2 regions of the Arthrobacter sp. LFS091 genome follow, and region 2 is predicted to be linked to the other one. Evidence: riboswitches for the same ligand, from Rfam matches in the RefSeq annotation. Region 2 holds a riboswitch; the other holds the start of a gene.
What was found. A riboswitch is a leader RNA that binds a small molecule or an ion and turns the genes downstream of it on or off. The one in region 2 is predicted to bind cyclic di-AMP.

Region 1 (7,513 bases), on a different contig from region 2:
CTTCGGCCGAAAATGTGTTGCGGGCTGTGGTTCCAGAATAAATCCGGCTGTGAGGCAGGCGACATGGAAGCCCAGGGCTACCAGTCAGCAAAAGGCCGGAAATTCAACGATCTTCTTCATATGGACTCGACATTTGTCGAGCACTCAAGCGTCAGGTGTCGCCTCCTGTTGGTACGCTTTCCAGATGCAGCAGGACGTGGAACAGATCGTAGAACGCGTCGCGTTGAAGCTCGGCCGCGGCTTGTCACTGGAAGACCTCGATGGCGTGCTCCTCGCCTACAGCTCCAACCAGTCGCACGCCGACCGCGTCCGCGTGAACTTCCTGCTCAGCAAGCGCGTCCCCACCGACGTCAGCGCCTGGCAGCTGTCCCACGGCATCTCCACGGCAGTACGCCCGGTGGTGGTTCCCGCCAACGACGAACTCGGGATGTTGGGCCGGGTCTGCGTCCCGCTACTGGTCCGCGGATTCCGGGTCGGCTACCTGTGGGTGCAGTTGGACGTTGAAGAGCAAAGCGCGACGGCGATACTCGCCGAACTGCCCGGCGTACGGGACGAACTGGACCTGTTGGCGGGACTGCTCCTCGACTCCAACACGGCCGAATCAGAGTTTCGGCGCCGCCGCGAGCAGGAATTCCTTTCGGCCTGCAACGGCGAATCCAACGCGGTGGCTGCCGTAGCCGGGTGGAAGGAAATCCAGGGGCGGGGTCCATGGCAGCTGGTGACCATCCTCGACCCGGACGGTGCCGGGTCCGCCGTCGACCCCATCGCAGCAACCCTCACCCACCGCTCAGCGGCGCTGCAGTCCACGATCGGTGTCAACGCCGCCTTGTTCAGTGCCGGAACCGAGACGCATTCGGTGGTCCTGTTCCGGGAATCAGGCGGGAGGGCAGACCACGCACAGGTACTGGTGCACTACCAACTGGAACTCGCCAAGCGCGCCGGAAGGACGGTGGACCGCGTCATCCTTGGCATCAGTGAACCATTCCAGGTGATCCGGCAGATCTCCAGCGCCTACCGCCAGTCCAAAGTAGCGGCCCAGGCTGCCGCGGTTGACCTGCCGCTCGGCGAGCTCGTGGAAAGCCGGGCGGTAGGGGTTTACCAACTCTTTGATCGCCTTTTGGCGCCCGGTGGCTGGGATGACACCGGATCGGTCCACTACCGGACGCTGGAGGATCAGGACAGGAACGGCGAGCTCCTCCCGGTCCTGGAGTTGCTCTACGACAATGACGGTTCCGTCCAGGACGTCGCAGCGAAGCTCCATCTCCACAGGAGCAGCATCTACAACCGGCTGGGCCGGATCCGCCAGCTCATCGGGGCTGACCCGTTGAGCGGCGCGATCCGGCTTGAACTGCATGCGGCCCTGAAAGCACACCGCTGGGCACGGCGACCCAGGATCTAGGCGGCCTGTGCTCCCTGTTTTGGGGATCCGAGGACTAGGAACGCCTCAACCGCTGGCAGCTCCAGCGGCCCATCCTTCGCCTGAACGTGGCGGTCCGGCTGCTGGTGCAGTACCGGCCATGCCATCCGATCGGCGTTGCCGTACGGGGTAGCCGGGTGCTCACTTCACGGCCTTCTTGGCGGCGTCCAGGATCGCGTCGAGGGCGGTCCCAGTGGATTGCGGGTTCGTTCCGGCGGTGGGGTTCCCGGTGGGGCGCGGCTTGGGAGTGGCGGTCGACGTCGACGTGGGTGTCGGCGCGGGCGTCGGGGTGGTGGTCGGCGTCGGCGTGGTTGTCGGGGCCGGAGACGGCGCCGTCGTGACTGTATCGGTGGGGGCCGGGGCAGGCTGCGTCGGGACGGCCGCGGAGGCACCCGGCGCTGGGTTAGCCGCCGACGGCGCCGCCGAAGGAACCCAAACCGGGGCCGCAAGCGAGACGTGCGGGGCCGGAACCGACGACGGCGACACTTCAGAAGGTGCCTCGGGGACGGTCGCCGGCTGACCGGCTGCCGATGAGGATGACGCTGTTGGCGCTGCCGACGAGGCCGACGGTGAGGACGCGGTGGAATAGGAAGCCCGAGGCCCGGGCGCAGCCGAGCCCGACTCCCTGTCCCCATGGGCGCTCGCATCCTGGGCGGGGGTTTCATGGCCGAAGAACGGCAGCTCAAGGGCCTGGCCGAGGCCTCCCGCCGTGAGCACCAGCCCGACGGCGCCGGCGACCACGGCCATGCGCTGGCTCATGTGCTTGACCGATGCGGCCTTTCGAAGCACGGCTTGGGGTTCGCGGTTGAACGACGACGACGAGCCAAAGCCGGTCCTGGCGGGGACGGGAATAGGTGCCGGCCCGGCAACGTCGACGATGGGGATGGCTGCCGTGGCGGGCTCCGATGGTGTGGACTGCTGCGTGTCCGGCTTGGGTGCCGGCTTGGCAACGTCGACGATGGGGATGGCTGCAGTGGGAGGGCCCGGTGTGGTCGACCGCGGTGCCGCGGCTTGGGCTGCCCGTACTGCCGGGATCGCGGCGGTGGCCGGTTCTGCGGGTTCGGCTTCAGCCCGGGCTGCCCTTTCCCGCTCCGCTGCACGGGCGGCCGCGCGCGTGGTGGGCCTGGCAGCAGCGGTGGGTTCCGGCGTCGTGCTTGGTGCCTCAGGCGCCGTTGCTGGTTCTGTGGCGGATCCGCTGGCTTCGGCCCGACGGCGTCCGGTTGGCTTGGTGCGCTCGCGTTCGATGAGGGCGCGGCGCGGCTGATCCATGGTTGGGGACATGGTGGTTGCCTCTCAACGCCTTCGAGGTTAGCTGTCGGGTTCGGACGAGGCCGTCCGGCCGCCTCAGCGGCTTCACCCCGAGGGCTTGGAAACAAGCCCGGGAACTGTGGGTCCCCCGCCTCTGCCGCGGGTCTGGCGGATCCCGGATTGCGGCAGAGCTCGGCGTCAATCCGGAAGCGGCCCAGCGGAGATACGGGTCGCCCTACGACGGTACATGAGCCGGAAAGTAAAGTCACATTAATGTAACGGACGGTAGGTCGGGCTAAACCGGAGGCTCCGGGCGCCTACGCTTCGGGGCCGGTGCGGGAGCCGGCAGCTGGTGCTGGATCTCCGAGTACTGCCCCCAACACGGCCAAGATATCCACCGCCTAAGACTAGCTTCGGCGTCCGACGGCAGGGTAGACATTTCCTATGGACCTGCCAGTGATGCCGCCCGTCTCGCCCATGCTTGCCAAATCAGTTCCGGACATCCCCGATGTGGGTCACTACGAGCCGAAGTGGGATGGCTTCCGGACCATCGTTTTCAAGGATGGGGACGAGGTCATCCTGGGCAGCCGCAACGAGAAGCCCATGACGCGCTACTTTCCCGAGCTGGTTGAGGCGCTGAGGAAGAACCTCCCGGAGAAGTGTGTGATCGACGGTGAGATCGTCCTGATCGAGGGCAACAGGTTGGAATTCGAGGTCCTCCAGCAACGGATCCACCCCGCGGACAGCCGGGTCAGGATGCTCGCCGAGAAAACGCCGGCTTCCATGGTCGCGTTCGACATTCTTGCCCTGGGCGAGGAAGACCTGATGGGCAGGCCGTTCTCAGAGCGCCGGGCCATCCTGGAATCGGCCTTGGCCAAGGCCGAACCGCCCGTCTATGTGACTCCGGCGGTAACAGACCTCGAGCGGGCCAAGGAATGGTTCGTGCAGTTGGAGGGCGCCGGCCTGGACGGGGTTCTCTCCAAGCCGCTGGATGGAACCTACCAACCCAATAAGCGCGTGATGTTCAAGACCAAGCATGTTCGGACCGCGGACTGTGTGGTGGCCGGGTTCCGCTGGCACAAAACTGCGAAGGTGGTGGGTTCCATGTTGTTGGGGCTCTACGACGACGCCGGTCGGCTGCACCACGTGGGGGTGGTGGCATCGTTCCCCATGGCCAAGCGGGAAGCACTGGTTGCCGAGCTTGAGCCCTACCAGGTGGATCTCGCTGATCACCCGTGGGGCGAGTGGGCCAAGCAGGACGAGGTTGCCGGTGGTTCGCGGATGCCTGGTGCGCAAAGCAGGTGGAGCGGGGGCAAGGACTTTTCGTTTGTGCCACTGCGCCCCGAGCTTGTGATCGAAGTGGCGTACGACTACATGGAGGGCGACAGGTTCCGCCACACCACGCAGTTCCGCCGCTGGAGGCCGGACCGGACTCCGGAGAGCTGCGCGTACGCGCAACTGGAGGAGCCTGCCGATTACGATCTCGGGGAGATCCTGAGCCTGCCGTAGAACGTTGCCGGCCCGCTGTCACGTTGTCGGCCCGCAACGTAACAGCGGGGTAGCGACGAAATTACTCTTCGTGTCCCTGGTCGCTGCTCATGCTGCCTTCGGCCGGCGGTGTTTCGCCCGGGGGTACCCCTCCGCCTGGCTCCAATCCCGTGACGTTGCCGTCCAGGGGATCAGGGTTGGCCGAAGCCGCGGGATCGTCGTCCTCGTCCTGGCGCATGTCCGGATCTTCGTGGATGCTGTCCGCATCGGCGGTGGTGTCGAAGGGTCCGGTCGCGCCGCTCACGCCGAAGGTTTGGGGATCGTCTTCCGGGTCATAGCTGGTCATGGTCAAACCCTTTCGTAAGCAGACTTACTATTCACTTGCCTGGCCAGCCTAGCGTGATCCCGCCGGAGCCAACAAGGGCACCCAACCCAGGCTCCGGCGTCGTGCCCCCGGCGCCTAACTGCGGTGGGTGGCCTAACTGTGCTGCGTGGTCGCGGCGACGAAGCTGCGGATGGCGTCCGCCACCGCTTGCGGCCGCATATGCTGCGCTACGTGCCCCACCCCGGGAATCTCCACCAAGCGCCCTTGGTCCACGGTTCGGGAGAGCCGGAGCGACCAGTCGGGGCCTGCCACCTGGTCCCGGCTTCCGCGCAGGACCAGCACGGGCACCTTGATGCCGGCCAGCCGCTTTTCGGTGGGATAGCCCATCATCACCGGGAGTTCGGTGAGGTACCAGCGGAGCCCGCAGCGGAAGTAGTCGGAGATGACGATCCAATTGGACGAGGGACTCTCGCGCAGGACGCCGTCCAAGGTAAGCGCCAGCGATTGCCGGAGGATACTCTTGTGCCTCGAATCCACCACCGGCCCCATCAACACCAGGCGCTGGACCTGCTCGGGCGCATGCAATGCCGCTTCGATGGCAAACTGCACACCCATGGAATGACCCACCAGGACGTACCGATCGATGCCCCGGGACGCCAAGGCTTCCGCGATGAAGGCGCCATAATCCTCCACCTGGAGCTGCCTGTCCGGCTTGGCGGTCCCCGCGAAACCGGGCAGGTCGAAAGAGTAGGTTGGTGCGTGGGCGGCGAGAACGGCGTGGAGCCGCGACAAATACCGGTGCGACACCCCGATGCCATGGATCAGGACGTACGCCGGTTCGTCCCCGGAGCCAGTCGCGGGTGTCCCAGCGGTCCAGTGGATCCGGCCGGTCAGGCCCGAAACCTCGACGTCCGCCGCCTCAAACGTGGGCCGCTGCCTACTCGCTGATGTGGTCATCGCCATCCCCGGACTGATTCTTTCTCTGCGTTTCCAGCCACTCCATAATTGCTGCCTGCCGGATCCGACGATGCGTGCCCCGGTACTCCACGGGAATCTCGCCACGATCGGTCATGTTGCGCAGGTACGTGTGCGAGATGCCCGCGAGCTCCGCTGCCTGGGATGTGGTGAGCATTTCCTCCACGCTGCTGACCGTCACCGTATCGCCCCGGCCCAGCCGGGCAAGGAGGTCGACGACGGCGTCCCTCGCCTGATCGGGCAGGCGGTGGACTGTGCCGTCCACGAACACAGTGATGTCGTTGCTGTCCTGGAGGGAACGCGCGAGATTCCGGGCGTCGTCGGCGGGGAGGCCGGCCGTGACGCGGGGAGCTATCAGTGCCATGCCAGAAGCGTAGCCCGGAAGGACCTATTCCGCGTCCAGGTCCGTCTCCAGCAGCTTTACCAGTGCGTCCAGCGCGGCATCGGCGCCATCGCCCTCGGCCCGCAGCACCACAACGTCCCCCTTCGCTGCGCCGAGCGTCATGAGCGAAAGGATGCTGGCGGCGTCGAGCGCGTCATCGGCAGGGGCGCCCTGCATGGCAATGGTGACCTCCACGGGCTGTTCGCCGGCTGCCTCCGCGAAGAGTGCGGCCGGGCGGGCGTGCAGGCCGGAGCGGCTGGCGATGGTGGCTGTGCGTTCAGGCATGGTTTTCTCCTGGTGTTCCGGACGGATAGGGGCTAGAGCCCGAGCTCTTCAAGCACGGGAAGCTTGGCGCGGACCCAGTCGCGCGCTTCGGTGGCGCTGGGAGCTGACAGGGCAAGGCGGGCCAGCTCCTGTGCTTGTTCCAGCGTGACGGTCTTCAACACGGTGCCGACTGCAGCCAGGGAGCGCGCAGTCATGGACAGCGTGGTGACACCCAGTCCGGTCAGTACGACGGCGAGGGCCGGGTCCGCGGCTGCCTCACCGCAGACACCCACCGGCTTGTTGTTGCCTTCCTGGGCTGAACCTTCCACCGTGAGCTGCACCAGGCGGAGCACTGCAGGTTGCCAAGGAGTGTTGAGCTCGGCGAGGGGGCCCAGTTGGCGGTCGGCGGCCATGGCGTACTGCGTGAGGTCGTTGGTGCCGAGGGAGGCAAATCCGACTTCGCGAAGGACGGTGGCGGATGTGAGGGCGGCTGAGGGAACCTCCACCATCACGCCCGGTGTCTTGATCCCGGCAGCAGCACACAGCGAGGCGAAGCGTCCGGCTTCGGCCGCCGTGGAGATCATGGGAGCCATGACCCAGACGTCGGCCTCGGATTCGGAAGCTGCCCGGGCGATGGCTTCGAGCTGGCGCTCAAGGACACCCGGCGTGGTGAAGTCCGTGCGGTAACCACGCACACCCAGCGCGGGGTTGGGCTCGGTGGCATCCGTGAGGAACGGGAGGGGCTTGTCGGCGCCGGCGTCCAAGGTCCGCAGGACCACCTTCTTGCCCGGGAACGCATCAAACACGGCCTTGTACGCTGCGGCCTGCTCGTCCACGGAGGGTTCGGTGTCGCGTTCCAGGAAGCAGAATTCGGTGCGGAAAAGCCCGACTCCCTGTGCTCCGAGGCCGGCGGCAGCCACGGCATCCTTGGCTCCACCAACGTTGGCGAGGAGCGGTACCAGGTGGCCATCCGCCGTCGTACCGTTTCCGTCGAATTCGGCGAGGGTGGCGGAGGTTTCCGCCCAGGCGGTCGCAGCTGCGCGCTGTTCCTCGCCGGGTTCAAGGGTGACAGATCCGGCCGCGCCGTCCACGTACACTTCGGAGCCGTCGGCGATCGAGTCGACGCCGTGGGCGGCAACCACTGCCGGCAGGCCGAGCGAGCGCGCGATGATGGCGGTGTGCGACTGTGGTCCGCCTCCGGACGTTACCAAGGCGAGCACCACGGCCGGATTCAGCGTCGCGGTGTCGGCGGGGGCGAGGTCCTCGGCTACCAGGATGAAGGGGGTTTCGGAGGACGGGATGCCGGGAGCGGGCACGCCACGAAGTTCGGCCACGATGCGGGCCCGCACGTCCAGGACGTCCGTGGCGCGTTCGGCCATGTAGCCCCCGAGGTTGTGCAGCATTTCGGAGACGG
Region 2 (7,513 bases):
GGGCCTCAGCGCGATGCCGTGCAACCTTGTTTGCACTGGTCATGATTTTCTCTTTTCGTATCCGCGTGCAGTGGGGTGACACGCGGGTAATGGGCGGCCAGCACTTGGGGGCATGCTGGCCGGCCACGAACCGGATGTTTTCTAGCGAAGGGTGAAGAAGGAAGAGGTGCCCGTGGAGGCTGCCGAGTGCAGGAGAGTGCCCTGGCTCGGGTTCAGTGCGCTGATCATCATGCCGTTGCCGACGTAGATGCCGACGTGGGCTCCGCCGTTCTGCATGACGAGGTCACCGGGCTGCGGGTTGCTGGTGGGCTTCATGGCCGTCCAGGCGTTGACGCGGGGAATGCTGATGCCGGCCTGCGCGTAGACCCACTGGGTGAAGCCGGAGCAGTCCCAGCCGTTGGGGGTGGTGCCGCCCCATACGTAGGGGTGGCCGATACCGGTGTAGGCAATGGCGGCGAGGCCCGAAGCAGCAGCGCTTGCAGCACCGTCCGTAACCTCGGAGGACTTTGCGGTGACTGCTGCTGCGGCGTCCTGGCTACCAGCGGCGCGCTGGGTGACCTGCGATGCACGCTGGACAACCTTGGGGGCTTCCTTGGTGGCCACGACCGGGCTCTCGAAGGCCACGGTGGCGGTCGGCTCTGCGGTGACGACGGCGGTTGCCACCATCTGCTGGGTGCTGGAGGCTTCCGACTTGGAGACGTCCGTATCAGCTGCCGTAGCCGGAAGACCGGCGGTCAGGACAAGGCCCGAAGCTGCTGCCAGGACGACGGCCTGACGGCCAACCGAACCGGCGTTGGACGAAACAGCCTTGGAAAGAGTGTTCAAGGGGTTCGTACGAACCGTTTCAGCGCGGTGGCGCGCAGGGGTAGTGCGTGATGACACGTAGGTAGCCTCTCCCAATGCCTGCGAGGTGAGCTGTCGGATTCGGATGGGAGTCATCCGGCCGCGTTGCTTCAAGGAAGCTTTTGCGACTTAACCCCAAGGCCTTCTATCGAAGACCAAAAGTGGTTCCCCCGCCCCTGCCAGACGATTTATGCGAACGGACCTTGAGTGGTGGCAGAGCTAGGCAATCCACTCAAGTGCATCGGCCCCCTAAAAAGCCGATGCGCTTTGTACGGTACAACAGTTGAACGCGAATGTCACATTCAGGTCACGGGGTGTCGCAAAATGCGAGAGGCGACCATCAACTGGCTTAGAGCCAGCCCATGGGGTCTACAACTTCTCCGTTGACCTGGACCTCGAAGTGGAGGTGGCAGCCCGTGGAAGCGCCCGTGGTGCCGCTCAACGCGACGGTATCGCCACGGGTGACGGTCTGCCCGACCTTGACGTTGAAGGACGACAGGTGGTTATAGGTGGTCTCGAGGCCGTTGCCGTGGTCCACTACCACGCGGTTGCCTCCGCCATACTCGTGCCATCCGGCGAAAGTGACCTTGCCCGTGGCAGCCGCATGCACTGCGGTGCCGCACTGGGCAACGAAGTCCTGGCCCCGGTGGAAGTCGCCCGTGCCGCCCGTGAGGGGGCTGACCCGGTAGCCGAACGGCGAGGCCGTGACCAGGCTGTCCAAGGGGCTGGCAAGCGTGCCAACGGACGAGGCGCGCTGGATGCTGCCGACCGACTGGGCGCTGAGCAATTGCTTCAGCTTGCCGTCGGGGTCAGCTGCGGTTGCGACGGCGGCGCGGCTGAAGTCGATTTTTGCCGATGCGGCCGCGGAAACCTCTGGCTGGCTGCCGCCGGAAACGGCGAGGGCGGACTCGGTCTGGCCCGACTCCGACGTTGCCATCACGGGGCTTGTGGCCGGCAGTCCGACAGTCAGCGCCAAGCCGGTGGCAGCGAGGGCTACTCCGGCTTTCTGGCCGACACCACTGGCTGCGGCGAAATCGGCAACCTGGCGCAATGGGCTCTTACGGCGGCGGACTTGGCGCTCAGTGTCACGGGGCCGGACCTCCATTGTTGCGCGGGCTGGCCGCAGCTCAACAGCGGGGCCGGTGGCGCGGCGACGACCCCTGACGTTCTGCGATGTCAAACTCTGTTCCTCTCTGGAAAGCCTGCGAAGTTAGCTGTCGGATTCGGGTCAGAGAGTTCAAAGACCCGGTCCGCACGAAGCGCTCATGGCACACAGGTATCCCAGGAGGGACTTGCGTAAATGGGCACTTCTGCTGCGGACTTCACCCCAAGGCTGCTTCTTTAGACAGCCGCTTGTGGTTCCCCCGCCTCTGCCAGTGGTGGATGGCACACCTGATCCGCTGGCAGAGCTCGGCTCCGGATCAGGTAACGCTTTGGTATCGGCGCTAGTAGATAACTATAGGCGATTAAAGCCTGCAGTAATAAATTCGTTATCAACAGGACGACGCACTCCCTTATCATCAATCCCGGAAAACCGCAGGTCACATTGTCCCGCGGGGCACAAAAGTGAGGTTTGACACGGCATACCCGAGGATGCGGCGCCCCCGAAGGGAGGTCAGCCCAGGGAGACGAACACGTGGGCCGCAACTTCCGGTGGAAGCTCAAGCGCTCCCTCGATGCCGGGAACCCGGACAGAAATGTACTCGCCGACGCGTTCCAATGACACCGCTGCCCCGGGACGGATTCCGCCTTCGTCCAGTTGGGTGAGGAGTTCGGGCTCCACCTGGATGGGCTCGGCAAGCCGGCTGACCACCACGCGGGAATCGGCGGCGTAGCCATCCATGGCCTGCAGCAGGTTGATGTCGAGCCGCGGGATGGTCTGCGTCGGCAGGCCGCCCAGGGCTTCGAGTCCTGGAATCGGATTGCCGTAAGGCGACTCGGTGGGGTGTTCAAGGAGTTCGTAGAGCCGGCGTTCAACCCGCTCACTCATCACGTGTTCCCAACGGCACGCTTCGTCATGGACGTACGCCCAGTCGAGGCCAATGACATCGGCAAGGAGCCGCTCCGCGAGACGGTGCTTTCGCATGACCTCGGTGGCGCGCTTGCGGCCCATCTGGGTCAGTTCAAGGTGACGGTCGTTGGATACGATCACCAGGCCATCGCGCTCCATGCGGCCGATGGTTTGTGAAACCGTGGGGCCGGAGTGCCGCAGGCGCTCGGCGATGCGGGCCCTGAGCGCCACAATGTTCTCTTCTTCAAGCTCCAAAATGGTCCGAAGATACATCTCAGTGGTATCGATCAGATCCGTCATCCAGCTCAGCTCTCCTCGAACGCAGTTTCCTTGCGTAATCTCCACCGTACCGCGTCCTTGGCCAGGGCAGCCGGTGTGTACCGCTGGCCCTTGAACGCCGACACCCAGCCTAGCTTATTTGGAATTACTCTGGATAATTCCGGTCGCATCCTGTTGCTTCGCATTCCACGTGGCGGACTATGACGGATGCAGGTTACAGCCCCCGGGCCGAGTCAGGCAGAATTGGGGAGTCGAAGGGGCAGCGGATGCCACCTGCCACGACCCATCTCTAGCCGATACCCATTGGAGCCACACGTGAGCGACAACAGCATCACCATTCCCGCCGATCTGCTGCCCAAGGACGGACGCTTCGGCGCAGGACCGTCCAAGGTCCGCCCGGAACAGATCGAGGCGTTGTCTGCCGCATCGGCCACCATCCTGGGCACCTCCCACCGGCAGGCCCCGGTCAAGAACCTCGTGGGATCGGTACGGGAAGGACTCAGCCAGTTCTTCCGCGCACCCGAGGGATACGAGGTTGTCCTCGGCGTCGGCGGATCAACCGCCTTCTGGGACGTCGCCGCATTCGGCCTAGTGGAGAAGAAAGCACAGCACCTGTCCTTTGGCGAGTTCGGTTCGAAGTTCGCCGCCGCCACCAACAAAGCCCCGTTCCTTGATGCTTCCTCCATCATCAAGTCCGAGCCCGGCACCCGCCCCGTGGCGCAAGCCGAAGCCGGCGTCGATGTCTACGCGTGGCCCCAGAACGAGACGTCCACGGGTGTGGCAGCTCCCGTCAAGCGGGTCCAGGGCGCCGACGAAGGATCACTGGTCCTGGTGGACGCCACCTCCGCTGCCGGCGGCCTGGACGTCGACGTCTCGGAGTCCGACGTCTACTACTTCGCCCCGCAGAAGAACTTCGCATCAGATGGCGGGCTGTGGCTCGGCCTCTTCTCCCCCGCAGCCCTGGAACGCGCTGCCCGCATCAAGGCATCCGGGCGCTGGATCCCGGATTTCCTGGACCTGCAGACCGCCATCGACAACTCCAAGCTCAACCAGACGTACAACACGCCGTCGTTGTCCACCCTGGTGACCCTGGACGCCCAGGTTCAGTGGTTGAACAGCAACGGCGGCCTGGACTTTGCCAGCAAGCGCACGGCGGACTCCGCCAACCGGATCTACTCCTGGGCCGAAGCCTCCGAGTACGCCACCCCGTTTGTGGCCAAGGCAGAGGACCGCTCCAACGTCATTGCCACCATCGACTTCGACGACTCCATTGACGCGGCCGCGATCGCCAAGGTCCTCCGCGCCAACGGCGTGGTGGACACGGAGCCGTACCGCAAGCTGGGCCGCAACCAGTTGCGTATTGCCACGTTCGTCGCCATTGAGCCGGACGATGTCTCAGCGCTCCTTGCCAGCATCGACTACGTCGTGGGTGAACTGAAGAAGTAACCCTCGGCGGTAGCCAGCCGGACCCGAGGGTCGGCGTCGTTCGGTCAGCCCGGACGGCGCCGTCGCCGCTTAACGGGCGGTGCCGCCGTCGCCCTCTTCGGTACCCGGAGGGGCAAGCAGCGACTCCACCCGGAAATGTTTCAGGCCACGCGCCCGCCGGTCAAAGCGGAGCCTCAGCTGTTTGGCCCGGATGATCCAGACCAAACCCACGACGGCGGTGCTGATGCCGGCTATTGCGGCTACGCCCACCGCCCAGCGCGGACCGCCGACGTTGGCCACCCAACCCACCAGCGGGGCACCAATGGGTGTCCCGCCCATGAAGATCGCCATGTACAAGGACATCACCCTGCCCCGCATAACGGCCTCCGTGGTCGATTGCACGTATCCGTTGGCACTGGTGATGAGGGTCAGCGCGAACAGGCCACAGGGAACCAGCGCCAGACCGAAAAGGGTTGCGTTGGGCGCCAGGGCAGCGAGCGTGCTGGAGACCCCGAAGCCTCCTGCCGCCAGGAAGATCAGCCTGAGGCGGGGCCGGCCGCGTCGGGCCGCGAGCAATGCCCCGGTTACCGAGCCGATGGCCATGATGGAACTCAAGGCCCCAAAGGCGCCGGCGTCCATGCCGAACTGGGTGCCCACCATCGCGGCGATGAACAGCGGAAAGTTGAGTCCGAAGGTGCCCACGATGAAGATGGCCACCAGGACCACTTGGATATCAGGCCTTCCCCGGACGTACCGCAGGCCTTCGCGGATGCGACCTTTACCTGGTGCCGCGCGTGGTTGTGCCCGCAGTGACGACGCCGGAATCAGTTTGAGCGCCCAGAGCATCGCGGCGAAGGACACCGTGTTGATGAGGAAGACCCATCCCGGCCCCACCACCACAGTCAGGACACCGGACACTGCCGGACCGATCATCCGGGCTACGTTGAAGGATGCGCTGTTAAGTGCCACCGCGTTGGGCAGGTAATCATCGGTGACGAGTTCCGAGACGAACGTTTGGCGGACCGGAGCGTCCAACGCCGTCACGATGCCCAGCAGCAGGGCAAAGATGTACACGTGCCACAGCTCCGCGACTCCCAACAACACCAGGATGCCCAGTCCCGTGCTGAGCAGGGCCATTGCCACCAGGGTGAGGAGGAGCAGCTTCCGCCTGCTGTAGCGGTCGGCAAGCAGGCCGGCCCACGGGGCAAGGAAAAGTTGCGGACCCAGCTGGAGGGCCAGGGTGATGCCCATCGCGCCGGCATCGTGCGCGGTCAGGTGGTCGAACACCAGCCAGTCCTGCGCAGTGCGCTGCATCCAGGTGCCGATATTGGAGATCAGGGCACCGAAGAACCAGATGCGGTAGTTGGGAATCCCCAGCGACTTAAAGGTGGACATCAGTGTCCACCATCGCTTGGTTCACCCCGGGTTTCCGCAATGCCTATTCAGCCCCGGCTTCGTCGGCGTCGTCCTCTTCGCCGTCCGCTTCGGCGTCGTCAGCCTCGTCGTCGTCCGCTTCGGCGGGTCCCGTAGCGTCGTCCTCGTCGGCCTGGACGGATTCCTCCGTGACATCGCCGACAGTCTCCTCCACCAGCGGAGTCTCGTCCTCGGGGCGGACCCGCTTGGCCCACGGAACCCATTCCGGGGCGAGGATGGAATCCTCGGAGGGCAGCAGGCCGAGCTCGCTGACGGTCACGATCTTGGAACGGGAGTTACGCGTCACCACCGCGTACCACTGCCAGCCGCCGTAACCCGCGAGCTTGGATTCGAACAAGTGGGTGACCACGCGGTCGCCCTCCGACTTTGCGCCGAGGTGCGCACCCACTTCGCCCGGGTTGGCTATGCCCTGAACTGCCTCACGCGCAATATCGACGGCGGCAGCCAGGAAGGCGTCAGGCTTGCCGGTTCGCCACACAGGCAAACCGGCCCGCGGCTTCTCCGCCGCAGGCTTCCGCGCGGGGGCTTCCCCGTTTCCAGGAGCCTGGGCAGCGTCGGGGGCTGAATCAGGGCTTCCCTGCGCGCCCTTTCCGCCCTTCGTGTCCTGTGCGGATTCCGATGCCATGAGCCTAGGCTTCCAGCTCGTCGGCAACCTTGCGCAGCGCCATGCTGATGGCCTTGGCCTTGTTGCCGTCCGGGTACTTGCCGGACGAGAGAGAGCCGGAGAGGTTGTCCAGCACCGTCACGAGGTCCTGCACCATCGGTGCAAGATCCTTGGCGTTCATGCGCTTGGCCTTGGCAATGGAAGGCGTCTTCTCCAGGACACGAAGTCCCAGTGCCTGTGCGCCGCGGCGGCCGTCAGCTACACCGAACTCCACACGCGTGCCGGCTTTGAGTTCCGTTACGCCCGCGGGCAGGGACGTCTTGGGCAGGAATACTTCCTGGCCGTCTTCTGCCGCGAGGAATCCGAAGCCTTTTTCCTTGTCATACCATTTGACCTTGCCGGTAGGCACGTAATCAACCTTCTTCGTTTTCTTGCTCTGGGAGACACGTCGGGCCGTTACCGCATCCGCAGGGTCCTGCGGGATCGAGGGTGACAGCCCGGTCCGTGTTGGTCTGTTCCTTCAAGGTTATCCTGCCGGACCCCCTAATCCCGCTTTGGGACGCCCGCGTGCATGCCCGCGGGCGCCATGACGTGCAGCAACGGTCACGGCGGACTGCTCCTGCTAGCGTTGATGGCATGAATTCCCCGGGTTACCGCCGCCCCCTCGTGATTGCTGCCGCCGTCATTGCCGTGTTGTCATTGGCGGCCGTCGCCGCCGTCATCGCCATCGCTTCCACGGGCAGCGCAGCCCCCGTGTGGATCACTTCCATTGCCCTTTACGGGCTGCCCGCGGCGTTCATGCTGGCGGCTGTCCTGGTGGTGGACGCCATCCGTCTTCGTCGCCGCCAGTAACCGGTCCCTCCCTCCGGCGGGCATGAGCGGCCCAAGGGCGGTACCGTTGGATTGATGTCCCTTAT

Region 1: another riboswitch for cyclic di-AMP. It lies ahead of ACNQOP_RS07740 (hypothetical protein); the one in region 2 lies ahead of ACNQOP_RS16420 (M23 family metallopeptidase).

What each region holds. Positions count from the first base shown of each region.
Region 1 covers NZ_JBFPFP010000003.1:429,644-437,156, forward strand. The annotation lists gene ACNQOP_RS07735 (PucR family transcriptional regulator) at 185-1,399, shown strand; gene ACNQOP_RS07740 (hypothetical protein) at 1,559-2,698, opposite strand; cyclic di-AMP (ydaO/yuaA leader) riboswitch at 2,701-2,846, opposite strand; gene ACNQOP_RS07745 (ATP-dependent DNA ligase) at 3,110-4,174, shown strand; gene ACNQOP_RS07750 (DUF6480 family protein) at 4,236-4,499, opposite strand; gene ACNQOP_RS07755 (alpha/beta fold hydrolase) at 4,632-5,435, opposite strand; gene ACNQOP_RS07760 (helix-turn-helix domain-containing protein) at 5,416-5,817, opposite strand; gene ACNQOP_RS07765 (HPr family phosphocarrier protein) at 5,842-6,120, opposite strand; gene ptsP (phosphoenolpyruvate--protein phosphotransferase) at 6,153-7,513, opposite strand, start outside.
Region 2 covers NZ_JBFPFP010000008.1:196,611-204,123, forward strand. The annotation lists gene ACNQOP_RS16410 (NlpC/P60 family protein) at 1-43, opposite strand, end outside; gene ACNQOP_RS16415 (C40 family peptidase) at 142-882, opposite strand; cyclic di-AMP (ydaO/yuaA leader) riboswitch at 887-1,055, opposite strand; gene ACNQOP_RS16420 (M23 family metallopeptidase) at 1,193-2,023, opposite strand; cyclic di-AMP (ydaO/yuaA leader) riboswitch at 2,028-2,269, opposite strand; gene ACNQOP_RS16425 (metal-dependent transcriptional regulator) at 2,459-3,154, opposite strand; gene serC (phosphoserine transaminase) at 3,449-4,579, shown strand; gene ACNQOP_RS16435 (MFS transporter) at 4,649-5,953, opposite strand; gene ACNQOP_RS16440 (DUF3027 domain-containing protein) at 5,997-6,617, opposite strand; gene ACNQOP_RS16445 (cold-shock protein) at 6,622-7,005, opposite strand; gene ACNQOP_RS16450 (hypothetical protein) at 7,233-7,448, shown strand; gene ACNQOP_RS16455 (helicase-associated domain-containing protein) at 7,503-7,513, shown strand, end outside.